3 regions of the Arthrobacter sp. alpha11c genome follow, and region 2 is predicted to be linked to each of the others. Evidence: predicted binding sites of a transcription regulator. Region 2 holds the regulator's gene; each other region holds the start of a gene.

Region 1 (3,987 bases), 670 kb from region 2:
TGAACAGCATCTGGCGGGCGAACTCGCCGAACTTGGCCTCGGCGCGGGTCCGAAGCCGGGACTGCGTCAGTACCGCGGCCACGAGTTCAGGGGAGTGGCCTGCTTTTCGGAGGTCGGCGTTCACACTGAACGCTTCGGCTTCGCGGTAAGGCCCCAGCGAGGCAAGGAGTTCCCATCCTTCAGTGGTCAGCAAGGGTGCGATCTGTTCCTGCGGTGCGTGAGACATGGGATCAAGCCTAACGGCGCGCGCCTTGACGCCGTGAGTTGGGAATCAGCGACGATAGGGTTGTTTGCATGGAAGACAACGCAGCTCCGCAGCCCTCCGATACGAACAACCCTGGCGGGAACCACTCCGCTGGCCCGGGAGCTTCAGAGCATTCTCCAGAGCATTCAGCCGGCAGATCTCTCGTCGCTTTTGCCCGCCCTGCCTTGATCGCGGGGGCCGTGATCGCTGTAATCTGCATTGGCCTGCTGATCGTCATCTTCGCCTTGGACTCATTCAATGCAGCCGCATACTCAGTGACCGGCAAGAGCGTGAATGACCCTACTGATGAAGCCCGCGATATCCGCGACCTCTACAGCGGGGTCCGCATTGGCGGGATTATCGCCTTGGTGATCTCCGGCGTCGTGGCCCTGGCGGCCGCCGTCGTGCTGTATTTGAACCGCGGATCCGCGCCCACAGATGAGGACGACGACGGCGAAGACTACGATCTGGACGACCTCACTGGCCGGTAACGGGAGTTCACTCAGGACGAAATTCTGGCACTCACCTTGACCGAGTGCTAACGCTTACATAGAGTCGTGTTAGCACTCTCCCCCGGAGGGTGCTAATCACGCCAGGCGTCCACCGGCACCGCGACGACGGTTGCACGCTACGGCACCCTAGTTCTTAGTCCATGAATCAGCTCATGAAAAGGAGAGTCCGAGTGTCGGTCTCGATTAAGCCTCTTGAGGATCGTATTGTTGTTCGCCCGCTCGAAGCAGAGCAGACCACGGCTTCCGGCCTGGTAATTCCGGACTCCGCACAGGAGAAGCCGCAGGAAGGCGAAGTTGTTGCAATCGGCCCCGGCCGCTTCGATGACAACGGCAACCGCGTGCCGGTTGACGTAACTGTTGGCGACGTCGTCATCTACTCCAAGTACGGTGGAACCGAAGTCAAGACCGGCGGCAACGAGTACCTCGTTCTGTCCGCCCGCGACGTCCTTGCGATCGTCGTAAAGTAACTTCCTGGAGCCCCGCACCGCAGCCGCGTTGGAATCATTCCGACCTTCTGCGGTGCGGGTTTTCTGTCTTGAAAGGACACAACCATGGCAAAGCAGCTTGCTTTTTAACGATGCTGCCCGCCGGTCTCTTGAGGCCGGTATCGACAAGCTCGCCAACACTGTCAAGGTGACGCTTGGCCCGCGCGGCCGCAACGTCGTGCTGGACAAGAAGTGGGGCGCTCCCACGATCACCAACGATGGCGTGACGATCGCCCGCGAAGTTGAGCTTGACGACCCCTACGAGAACCTTGGTGCGCAGCTGGCCAAGGAAGTAGCCACCAAGACCAACGACGTCGCTGGCGACGGCACCACCACCGCTACGGTGCTGGCACAGGCTCTGGTCAAGGAAGGCCTGCGCAACGTTGCTGCTGGTGCCGCTCCTGGCGAGATCAAGCGTGGCATCGAGGTTTCCATTGAAGCCATCGCAGCCCGCCTCCTGGAGAACGCAAGCGAAGTGCAGGGCACCCAGGTTGCCAACGTTGCCGCTATCTCCGCACAGAGCGACGAAATCGGCGAACTGCTGGCCGAGGCGTTCGGCAAGGTGGGCAAAGATGGCGTTATCACCATCGAAGAATCCTCCACCACCCAGACCGAACTCGTCCTCACCGAAGGCATGCAGTTCGACAAGGGCTACCTTTCCCCGTACTTCGTCACTGACGCAGAACGCCAGGAAGCTGTCCTCGAAGACGCCTTGATCCTGATCAACCAGGGGAAGATCTCTTCGCTGCAGGACTTCCTGCCGTTGCTGGAGAAGGCGCTGCAGGCCTCCAAGCCGCTGTTCATCATCGCCGAGGACATCGAAGGCGAAGCCCTGTCCACGCTGATCGTCAACCGCATCCGCGGCACGCTGAACGTTGTGGCCGTCAAGGCTCCGGGCTTCGGCGACCGCCGCAAGGCCATGCTGCAGGACATCGCTACGCTCACGGGCGCCCAGGTTGTTTCTCCGGACCTTGGCCTCTCGTTGGACACCGTTGGCCTTGAGGTACTGGGTACGGCACGCCGCATCACGGTCACCAAGGACAACACCACCATCGTTGATGGCGCCGGAACCGAGCAGGATGTTGCCGACCGCGTGGCCCAGCTGCGTGCCGAGCTCACCCGCACGGACTCCGACTGGGACCGCGAGAAGCTGCAGGAGCGCCTTGCCAAGCTGGCTGGCGGCATCGGCGTTATCAAGGTTGGCGCAGCCACCGAGGTTGAGCTGAAGGAAAAGAAGCACCGCATCGAGGACGCCGTTTCCTCCACGCGTGCAGCCCTTGAAGAAGGCATCGTTTCCGGTGGCGGTTCCGCCCTCATCCACGCCCTCAAGGCACTGGATGAGTCCCCGGCCGTCAAGGCCCTGGAAGGTGACGCAGCAGCAGCTGTTGGCATCGTCCGCCGTGCCTTGATCCAGCCGCTGCGCTGGATCGCGCAGAACGCCGGCTTCGACGGCTTCGTCGTCGTTTCCAAGGTTTCCGAACTCGAAGCCAACCACGGCTTCAACGCCAAGTCCGGCGAGTACGAGGACCTGATCGCCGCCGGCGTGATCGACCCCGTCAAGGTCACCCGCTCCGCGCTCCGCAACGCTGCTTCCATCGCTGCCCTGGTTCTCACCACCGAGACCCTGGTTGCCGAAAAGCCGGTTGAGGAAGAAGACGCACACGCAGGCCACAAGCACTAACGCCCTGTTCGAAAAAGCCCTGGTCACTCGTGGCCAGGGCTTTTTTGTGCCCTCTTGCGGCTCCCGGCATCAAAGAAGGTCAGGAACCCACACAGCTTGCCAAGGATGCGTGGACCCATTGTGGGCTAACGACGGCGGCGGTACCCTGACGCTAATACGGCCGCTTGGGTGCGCCAACCGGGTTGCTCCCGGTCGCAGAATGAGTGTGGACTATGCCGGTTACAGCCTTGGATCTGGGACGCTCGGCGTTCTCCGAGCACCGCTGGGGCGATGCAATGGACTGCCTTGCCCGGGCAGACGCCGAGGGCGGATTGCCACCCCAGGACATCGAAGTCGCGGCCTCAGTGGCCATGCTGTTGGGCAAGGACTCCGAAGGCGTCGCCTACCTGGCACGGGCGCACGATGAGTACCTCACAGTAGGAGACATGGCTGCCGCCGCCCGCTGTGCAACCTGGCTGGTCCTGTTCCTGATGGACATCGGGGAGCCGGCCCGCAGCTCGGGATGGATGTCCCGGGCAAAACATTTAGTGGAAGAACTGGACGAGCCCACCGAAGCTGAAGGCTACCTCCTGATTCCGTCGGCGCTGGGAGCCTTGTACGGAGGAAATCCTGAAGCAAGCAATGAACTCTTTGGCCGCGCCCTGGCGGTGGGGGAGCGGTTCCACGACAAGGACCTGATGGCCCTTGGACAGCTGGGCCTGGGCACAGCCAGCGTCACCCTTGGATTCCCGGATAAGGGCTTGGAGCTCCTGGACGAAGTCATGGTTTCCGTCACGGCAGGGGAGGTCGCGCCCATCCCTTCGGGCATCATCTACTGCGCCGTTATCGGCAGCTGCCGCCTGGCCTTCGACGTCCAGCGTGCGCATGAATGGACGGCTGCTTTGGAACGCTGGTGCGGGGACCGGCCGGACATGGTGATGTTCAGTGGGCAATGCCAGTCCCACAGGGCAGAGCTGTTCATCCTCCACGGCGCCTGGGATGAGGCCATGGCTGCGGTCCACATTGCCCAGGACCGTTCGCGCCGCGGCGATCCTGAAGCGACCTGGGGTGCGTGGTATCTGCAGG
Region 2 (3,987 bases):
CCCAGGAGCGAGGCTTCCAAGTCCGCATAGCTGCGTACCCCGCTGAGCAGGCGCTGCCAGCCGAGTCCAATGTCTTCGGCGGTTTCGTGGGGCCAACCGAAAGCGGTCAGAATACCGGTCTTCCAGTCAGTGCCTCGTGCAACTTCCGGCCACCGCTCAATACCCAGTACTTTTGGCCGGATGGCTTGCCAGACGTCTACATACGGGTGGCCGACGATCAGCACGTTTCCGGCGGCTCCGGGGACCGTCATGGCTTCCGCGGCGATGCGTGATTCCTTTGAGCCCGCTACGAGGTGGTCTACCAGGATCCCGAGCCGGCGCCCTGGCCCGGGGGAGAATGCGGCGATAGCTGACTTGAGGTCGTCCACGCCGTGCAGTGGCTCGACGACGATGCCCTCAAGGCGGAGATCATCGCCCCAGACTTTCTCCACCAGTTCGGCGTCGTGCTTGCCTTCCACCCAAATACGGCTCGCTTTGGCCACTTGGGCACGCTGGCCCAGGACCTTTACTGACCCGGATGCCGTTCGACCCGACTGCACAGACGATGCAGGGGCCTTTGCGGCCGGAGGCATGAGACGGATGGCCTGCCCTTCAAGCAGGAAACCAAACCCGAGTTGGAAGGACTTGGTCTTACCACGCCTGTCCTCAAGGGAGACGATGTGCATTCCCCCCGATTTCTCCACCCGGGTGACTTCGCCCACCCAGCCGGACTGGACGTCTTCAAGGACCATCCCGCGCTGGACAGCGACCTCGGGGAGTTGGCGTTTGGCAGGAACGGACAGATCCTGCGGGCCCCACGTATCGAAAGCCAAGGACTTCATACCCCTTTTTGCTGGTTGCGCTGGTTGTGTTGGGAATAACTCCCGCGGGCGGTTTCAATGCTAGCAACGTGCTGGCTCATACTAGACTTGTTAGCACTTGGGCATGTTGAGTGCTAAGTGAGTGCTATTTATCCGTCCGAGAAAGGCCGGGACAGTCGTCAGGAGGTGTTGCAATGAGTGAGCCACGCAAGCTTGAAGTACTGCGCGCAATCGTTGAGGATTATGTGCATTCACGTGAGCCTGTTGGATCCAAGGCACTTGTGGAGCGGCATCATCTCGGCGTTTCCAGCGCCACCATCCGCAACGATATGGCTGTGCTGGAAGAAGAAGGCCTCATCGCAGCGCCGCATACCAGTGCAGGCCGCATCCCCACGGACAAGGGCTATCGCCTGTTCGTGGACCGCATCTCGCAGGTCAAGCCGTTGTCAGCCGCGGAGCGTCGGGCCATCCACTCGCTCCTTGAAGGGCCGGACGACCTCGATGACATTCTTGAGCGCACAGTCAGGCTCCTGTCGCAACTGACCAACCAGGTCGCCGTCGTTCAGTACCCGCACTCCAACCGGGCCCTGGTCCGGCACGTCGAATTTGTCCTCCTGGCGCCAAAGCAGGTGCTCGTGGTGCTCATCGCAGATACCGGAAGCGTTGGCCAGAAGGTCATCGAGGCCGGTTCCGATGTAAGCAACGAGGCCTTGATGGCCCTGCGTTCCCGGTTCCTTGGCAGCATTGCGGGCACCCAATTGGCATTGCTGCCGCAGGTGTTGCCGTCCGTGGTTGCGCTTTGTCCGCCGGACCTTCGTGGGCTCGCGCAGCACCTTGCCCATGGTCTGCAGGCCCTGAGTGACACCAGCCGTGAAGAGCGTATCGTCATGGCCGGAACAGCCAACCTTGCGCGCTCAAACGTGGATTTCCCGTTGAGTATCGGGCCAGTGCTGGAAGCCCTTGAGGAACAAGTTGTCATGCTCCGGTTGTTGTCGGACATGGGTGATGATCCCCGCGGCGTGACAGTGAGCATCGGGCGCGAGAATCCCTATGACGGCCTGGCAGAAGCATCGGTCGTGGCAACGGGGTACGGCTCCGGTGCCAAGGTGGGAATCCTCGGACCAACCCGGATGGACTATCCCACCACCATGGCTGCCGTGCGCGCCGTGGCCCGCTACCTTTCCCGCATTCTCGGCGGCTGACGCCAGGCCCGAGATAAGAATCGCAGTAACAACAAGGAAGAGATACCGACTTTGAGCAGCCACTATGACGTTTTGGGAGTCTCGCCGGAAGCCACCGGGGAAGAGATCAAAAAGGCGTACCGCAAGTTGGCGCGCAAGCTTCACCCGGACGTCAACCCGGGGGAGGATGTCGCGGAGCAGTTCAAGGCCGTGACGCATGCTTACGAAGTGCTGTCCGACCCCCAAAAGCGTCGCGTCTACGATGCCACCGGTAACGAGAACGGCACTGACAACGGTTTCGGTGGTGGCTACTCCGGCCAGGGCTTCGCGTTCCAGGACATCTTCGATACCTTCTTCGGCGGTGGCGGCGGGCACGCTGGTCCGGCCTCCCGTGTTCGCAGGGGCCAGGACGCACTGATCAGCGTCCGCATCGACCTCAAGGATGCCGTGTTTGGTGTCAACAAGAAGCTTGAAGTTGACACGGCCGTCGTCTGCCCGACGTGCGATGGCAGCTGCTGCCGGCCGGGCACGCACCCGGAGCGGTGTGACATTTGTGGCGGCAGTGGCCAAGTCCAGCGGGCCGTTCGATCCATCTTGGGCCAGGTCATGACCACCGCACCATGTGGTTCCTGCGAGGGCTTCGGTACGGTCATCAAGGATCCCTGCAACGAGTGCAACGGGCAGGGCCGCATCCGCAGCCGCCGGTCCCTCACCATCAAGGTACCTGCCGGCGTTGCCACAGGTACGCGGATCCAGCTCTCCGGACAGGGCGAAGCGGGACCGGCAGGCGGACCTGCCGGTGACCTCTATGTAGAAATCCGCGTCAACAGTGACTCCACCTACATCCGCGAAGGCGACGATCTGCACGCTACGTTGAGCGTTCCCATGACGGCAGCAGCCTTGGGTACCGAACTGAGCCTGGAAACTTTCGACGGGCCCCAGGAGATCGACGTCAAGGCTGGCACCCAGTCCGGCGAGGTCATCACGCTTCGCGGTTTGGGCGTCACCCACCTCAGGGGCTACGGCCGCGGCGATCTCAAGGTGCACCTGCACGTTGAGACACCGGTCAAGCTGGATCCGGCACAGGAAGAGCTCCTGCAGCAGCTTGCCAAGTTGCGCGGCGAGCAGTTCAGCGAAGGCAAACTCGTGGCCAGCGGCGGCATGTTCGCCAAGCTGCGGGACAAGCTCGGTAACCTGTAGCGGTGAGCAACCCCGTTTTCTTCACGCCTGCCGGGAGCCTGGACGGTGTTGAGCCGGGCGCGTTGTTCGTCATCGACGGTGCAGAAGCCCGGCATGCCGTTACGGTGAAGAGGCTCACTGTCGGTGAAGCCGTGGACATTGCCGATGGCGCAGGCGCCCGCCTGACAGGCACGGTGGCAGAGGTCGGCCCTGGAAGTTTGTCCGTCATGGCCTCCGGTGTGATTTTCGAAGACCAGCCGGACGTGCGTTTGGTCCTTGTCCAAGCATTGGCCAAGGGTGACCGCGACGAGTTGGCCATTGAGACGGCCACCGAACTGGGCATAGACGCAGTTATCCCATGGCAGGCTGAGCGATCCATCGTCCGCTGGAAGGGGGATCGCGCTGCGAAGGCCCACGCGAAGTGGCAGTCTGTGGTCACTGCCGCGGCGAAGCAGGCCCGCCGGGCATGGATACCGGAGGTGCGTCCTATTCTGGATTCCGCGGCTTTGGCAAAGGCTGTTGCTGCCGCGGACCTGGCCGTGATCCTTCACGAGGACGCCAAGAACCCTTTGCGGACCGTCCTTGAAGCGGCGATCGTGGCTGAAGGCCGCGGGCTGGATTCGCCGCGTGAAGTCCTCTTGATCGTAGGGCCCGAAGGTGGCATCTCGCCGCGCGAGGTAACCCGCCTCAGCGACGCCGGGGCGGTCACGGCTCTCTTGGGCCACCACGTGCTGAGGTCCTCGACGGCGGGACCGCCGCCGTCGTCCTCGCCTCCGACGTCCTGGGGCGTTGGTAGGTTCTGTCGCCTTCCAGGCAACGCTAACGGA
Region 3 (3,987 bases), 2.0 Mb from region 2:
TGGGCTCGGAATGGGATTGGAAGCTGCGCCCGGCTCTGGCCGGGGGAACTGAAGCGGTGGTGGGAACTGAGGCGGTTGTGGGAACTGGGCGGGTACTCGTAATGCTGCCGGTGCCCGCGGTAGCAGGAACCGGCACGGCCAAGCCCAGGCCTGAGCCCGTAAACCCCGGCCCGCTTGGAGCTGCTGTCCCCTGCTGAAAGGCGGTGGCTACGGCGCGTGCGCGCTCGTCCGCTGCCTCGTTGAGGTCGTGGCCGGCGTGCCCCTTGACCCATTCAAAAGTGTATTTGCGCCCCACGATTGCTTGGTCGATGTCTTTGAGGAGGTCAACGTTCAGGACGGGCTTTCCGTCAGCCTTGCGCCAGCCCTTCCGCTTCCACCCGGGCATCCACTTAGTGATGCAGTTGATGACGTACTGGCTGTCGCAAAGGATCAGCAGTTCTTCTTGCGGTACGTGGGCAGTGGAGCGGAACAGGTCCAGGACAGCCATGAGCTCGCCCATGTTGTTGGTGCCGTGGGGCCAACCTCCTGCGCGCCAACAGGAGTCGTCAACATACCAGGCCCAACCGGCCGGCCCAGGATTGCCGAGAGCAGAGCCATCGGCGGCAGCAATAATCGTCATGCCTTCAATCCTGCCAGACCACACAGACACTGAAAGCGTGCCAGCACCCAGTAAGTACCAGCACATGTCGTTCTGAGCACTCAGAACGGCCTGATCTGCTACTCACATGGGCGGCACAGCAAGACGGCGGCCCCCACCAAATGGTGAGGACCGCCGTCGTTTGCTCTGAAGCGTGACGCTACAGCTTAGGAGGCTTAGAAGCCGCCCATGCCGCCCATGTCGTCGCCGCCGGCAGCCGGAGCGTTCTTCTCAGGCTTGTCGGCAACTACAGCTTCGGTGGTCAGGAAGAGACCAGCGATGGAAGCAGCGTTCTGGAGAGCGGAGCGGGTGACCTTTACGGGGTCGTTGACGCCGGCAGCCAGCAGGTCTTCGTAGACACCCGTGGCAGCGTTCAGGCCGTGGCCGGAAGGCAGGCCGCGAACCTTGTCGGCAACAACGCCCGGCTCGAGGCCAGCGTTGAAGGCGATCTGCTTCAGCGGAGCGTCGATGGCAACCTTGACGATGTTGGCGCCGGTTGCTTCGTCACCCTGCAGGTTCAGGTTGGCGAATGCCTTGGCACCAGCCTGGATGAGGGCAACGCCACCACCGGCTACGATGCCTTCTTCAACAGCAGCCTTGGCGTTGCGGACTGCGTCCTCAATGCGGTGCTTGCGTTCCTTGAGCTCAACTTCGGTTGCGGCACCGGCCTTGATGACTGCAACGCCGCCGGCCAGCTTGGCCAGGCGTTCCTGCAGCTTCTCGCGGTCGTAGTCGGAATCGGAGTTCTCGATCTCGGCGCGGATCTGGGCAACACGGCCCGCGATCTGCTCGGCGTCGCCGGCACCTTCAACGATGGTGGTCTCGTCCTTGGTAACAACAACCTTGCGGGCGGTTCCGAGGAGTTCCAGGCCAGCGTTCTCCAGCTTGAGGCCAACTTCTTCCGAGATGACCTGGCCACCGGTGAGGATGGCGATGTCGGCGAGCTGTGCCTTGCGGCGGTCACCGAAGCCCGGAGCCTTGACGGCTACAGACTTGAAGGTGCCACGGATCTTGTTGACGATCAGGGTGGCCAGGGCCTCGCCCTCGATGTCTTCAGCGATGATCAGCAGCGGCTTGTTGGACTGCATGACCTTCTCCAGAACCGTGACGAGTTCCTTCACGTTGGAGATCTTGGAGTTCACGATCAGGATGTACGGGTCTTCGAGGACCGTTTCCTGGCGCTCAGCGTCGGTGACGAAGTAAGCGGAGATGTAACCCTTGTCGAAGCGCATGCCTTCGGTGAGTTCGAGCTCCAGGCCGAAGGTGTTGGACTCCTCGACCGTGATGACGCCTTCCTTGCCCACCTTGTCCAGGGCTTCGGCGATCAGGCTGCCGATTTCCGGGTCACCGGCGGAGATGGAAGCCGTGGCTGCGATCTCTTCCTTGGTTTCGATTTCCTTGGCAGAGGCGAGCAGTTCTTTGATGACTGCCTCAACAGCCTTCTCGATACCGCGCTTCAGGGACAGGGGGTCGGCGCCGGCGGCAACGTTGCGCAGGCCTTCCTTGACCAGTGCCTGGGCGAGAACCGTAGCGGTGGCGGTACCGTCGCCAGCGACGTCATCCGTCTTCTTGGCAACTTCCTTGACCAGCTCAGCGCCGATCTTCTCGTAAGGGTCGTCCAGCTCGATCTCCTTGGCGATGGAAACACCATCGTTGGTGATCGTGGGGGCGCCCCACTTCTTTTCGAGGACGACGTTGCGTCCACGCGGGCCGAGGGTGACCTTGACGGCGTCGGCGAGGATGTTCAGGCCCCGCTCGAGGCCGCGGCGTGCCTCTTCATCAAATGCAATGATCTTGGCCATAACGGCGGTAGTCCTTTCGGGACAGTCGTTAAGAAGGAACCTGTCAGATGGGGTGCCCGCGACGGACGATCCTTTGCTTGCGGCCTCTGTATGCCCCGCGCTCCGGACCTCACCCCACCAAGGTGTTTCTTGATCCTCCTGGCGTTCCGAGAGCCATCCGCCCCCGGCGTAAACCGGGCCGCAGTTAGCAGTCGAAGCGTAGGAGTGCTAAATCAATAATTAGGCAACTCGACCGGGGAGAGTGCAAAGCAGAAGCGCCACTTTGCGCTATAAACAAAGGGGTTTCAGCCGTTAGCTGACGCGACCGGGATAAGGACTATGCAACGCGGACGCTTTCCGCCTGCGGACCCTTCTGGCCTTCGCCTAATTCGAACTCCACCCGCTGGCCTTCCTCGAGGGCACGGAAGCCTTCCATCTGAATAGCGGACCAGTGCACGAAGACGTCGTCGCCGGAGTCATCCACAGTGATGAAGCCGTACCCTTTTTCGGCATTGAACCATTTGACGGTTCCCAAAGCCATGATGCCCACACTTTCACAGTAGCCAAGACCGGTTGCCGGGATCTCCGGACCGGAATCAATCCACTGTAACCACAGTCACTATCCGCGCGCTGCTGCCGAGGGGCCCACCATGACTTTTGTTATTGAGGCTTAACCGAGTTGCGGCTTTCGGGGCTGAAACCTACTGAAAAACTGCCGAAATTCAGCGAAATTACTGGTAGCCAGGTCCCACAACAACAACCAGTGGCTGCTGTATTTCAGGAGATTCAATTACCGCGCTGATACCGAGGAGCTTGCCCAGCGCTTCTGCGTTCGTCTTCTGCCCGGGAACGTTGTAGAAGACCACGGACGACTGCTGCGGCAGGCCACCCCAGTTCCCCACAGTTCCCAGCGTCCAGCCATCGCCTTGGACCAGCCCTGCCACACGGCTGGCGAGGCCAGCCGTACCCGTGCCGTTGTAGACGGCAACAGCAACGGTCTTGTCCACGGGCGCTGAAGAAGGAGTTGCGGAAGGTTCGCCCGAAGGTGTGGTCCCCGGGCTCGGTTCACCGGAAGCGATGGGGGCGTTGCTTGATTCGGTAGCTGCAGCAGAGGGGGAGGTTTCGCTCTGCTGGGGCGCCGGCGTCGAAACGCTCGTGGACGCACCGGGGGCCACCAGGCCAAGCCGCGGAAGTATCAGGAAAGCGACGAGTCCCAGCACCAGGGCTACGGCTCCTACGGTCAAGACCGGCCACAGATTGGGGCGGACTGTCTCTTGGGCGTCACGGTGCACCCCCTGCCGGGAGCTGTTCTGTGGGACCCGGTCGAATTCATCCTTGGCAAATTTGGTCATGGTGAAGCCTTGTCCTTGCTGGTTGCTGCTGACTATCAGCCGGGCGATTTACGCGTCGGACCCCAAACGGCGCGCTGTCCGCGCACGTTGGCGCGACGTACGTAGTCTACGCAATCTCTTCACAAGCATGGGATCGTGGGCCAACGCATCTTCGGTATCGATAAGTGCGTTCAGGATCTGGTAATAGTGCGTGGCGGAGAGATTGAAGAGCTCACGG

The links. The regulator HrcA, encoded in region 2, represses chaperone genes, less so after heat shock. The targets are predictions, from matches to a motif close to TTNGCACTCGNNNNNNNCGAGTGCNAA.
Region 1: groES (co-chaperone GroES) is a predicted target of HrcA. The motif match lies at 760-786, and genes of this name have one in related genera.
Region 3: groL (chaperonin GroEL) is a predicted target of HrcA. The motif match lies at 2,624-2,650, and genes of this name have one in related genera.

Annotation. Positions count from the first base shown of each region.
Region 1 is NZ_CP196747.1:5,066,981-5,070,967, forward strand. Features, by position in the region: gene ACTAQJ_RS23645 (THUMP-like domain-containing protein) at 1-226, opposite strand, end outside; gene ACTAQJ_RS23650 (hypothetical protein) at 295-735, shown strand; gene groES (co-chaperone GroES) at 927-1,223, shown strand; partial or broken gene groL (chaperonin GroEL) at 1,308-2,922, shown strand; gene ACTAQJ_RS23665 (helix-turn-helix transcriptional regulator) at 3,135-3,987, shown strand, end outside.
Region 2 is NZ_CP196747.1:617,242-621,228, forward strand. Features, by position in the region: gene ACTAQJ_RS02860 (DUF3097 domain-containing protein) at 1-821, opposite strand, end outside; gene hrcA (heat-inducible transcriptional repressor HrcA) at 995-2,002, shown strand; gene dnaJ (molecular chaperone DnaJ) at 2,054-3,181, shown strand; partial or broken gene ACTAQJ_RS02875 (16S rRNA (uracil(1498)-N(3))-methyltransferase) at 3,184-3,956, shown strand.
Region 3 is NZ_CP196747.1:2,622,402-2,626,388, forward strand. Features, by position in the region: gene ACTAQJ_RS11865 (RNase H family protein) at 1-619, opposite strand, end outside; gene groL (chaperonin GroEL) at 814-2,439, opposite strand; gene ACTAQJ_RS11875 (cold-shock protein) at 2,756-2,959, opposite strand; gene ACTAQJ_RS11880 (LytR C-terminal domain-containing protein) at 3,150-3,770, opposite strand; gene ACTAQJ_RS11885 (DUF3263 domain-containing protein) at 3,819-3,987, opposite strand, start outside.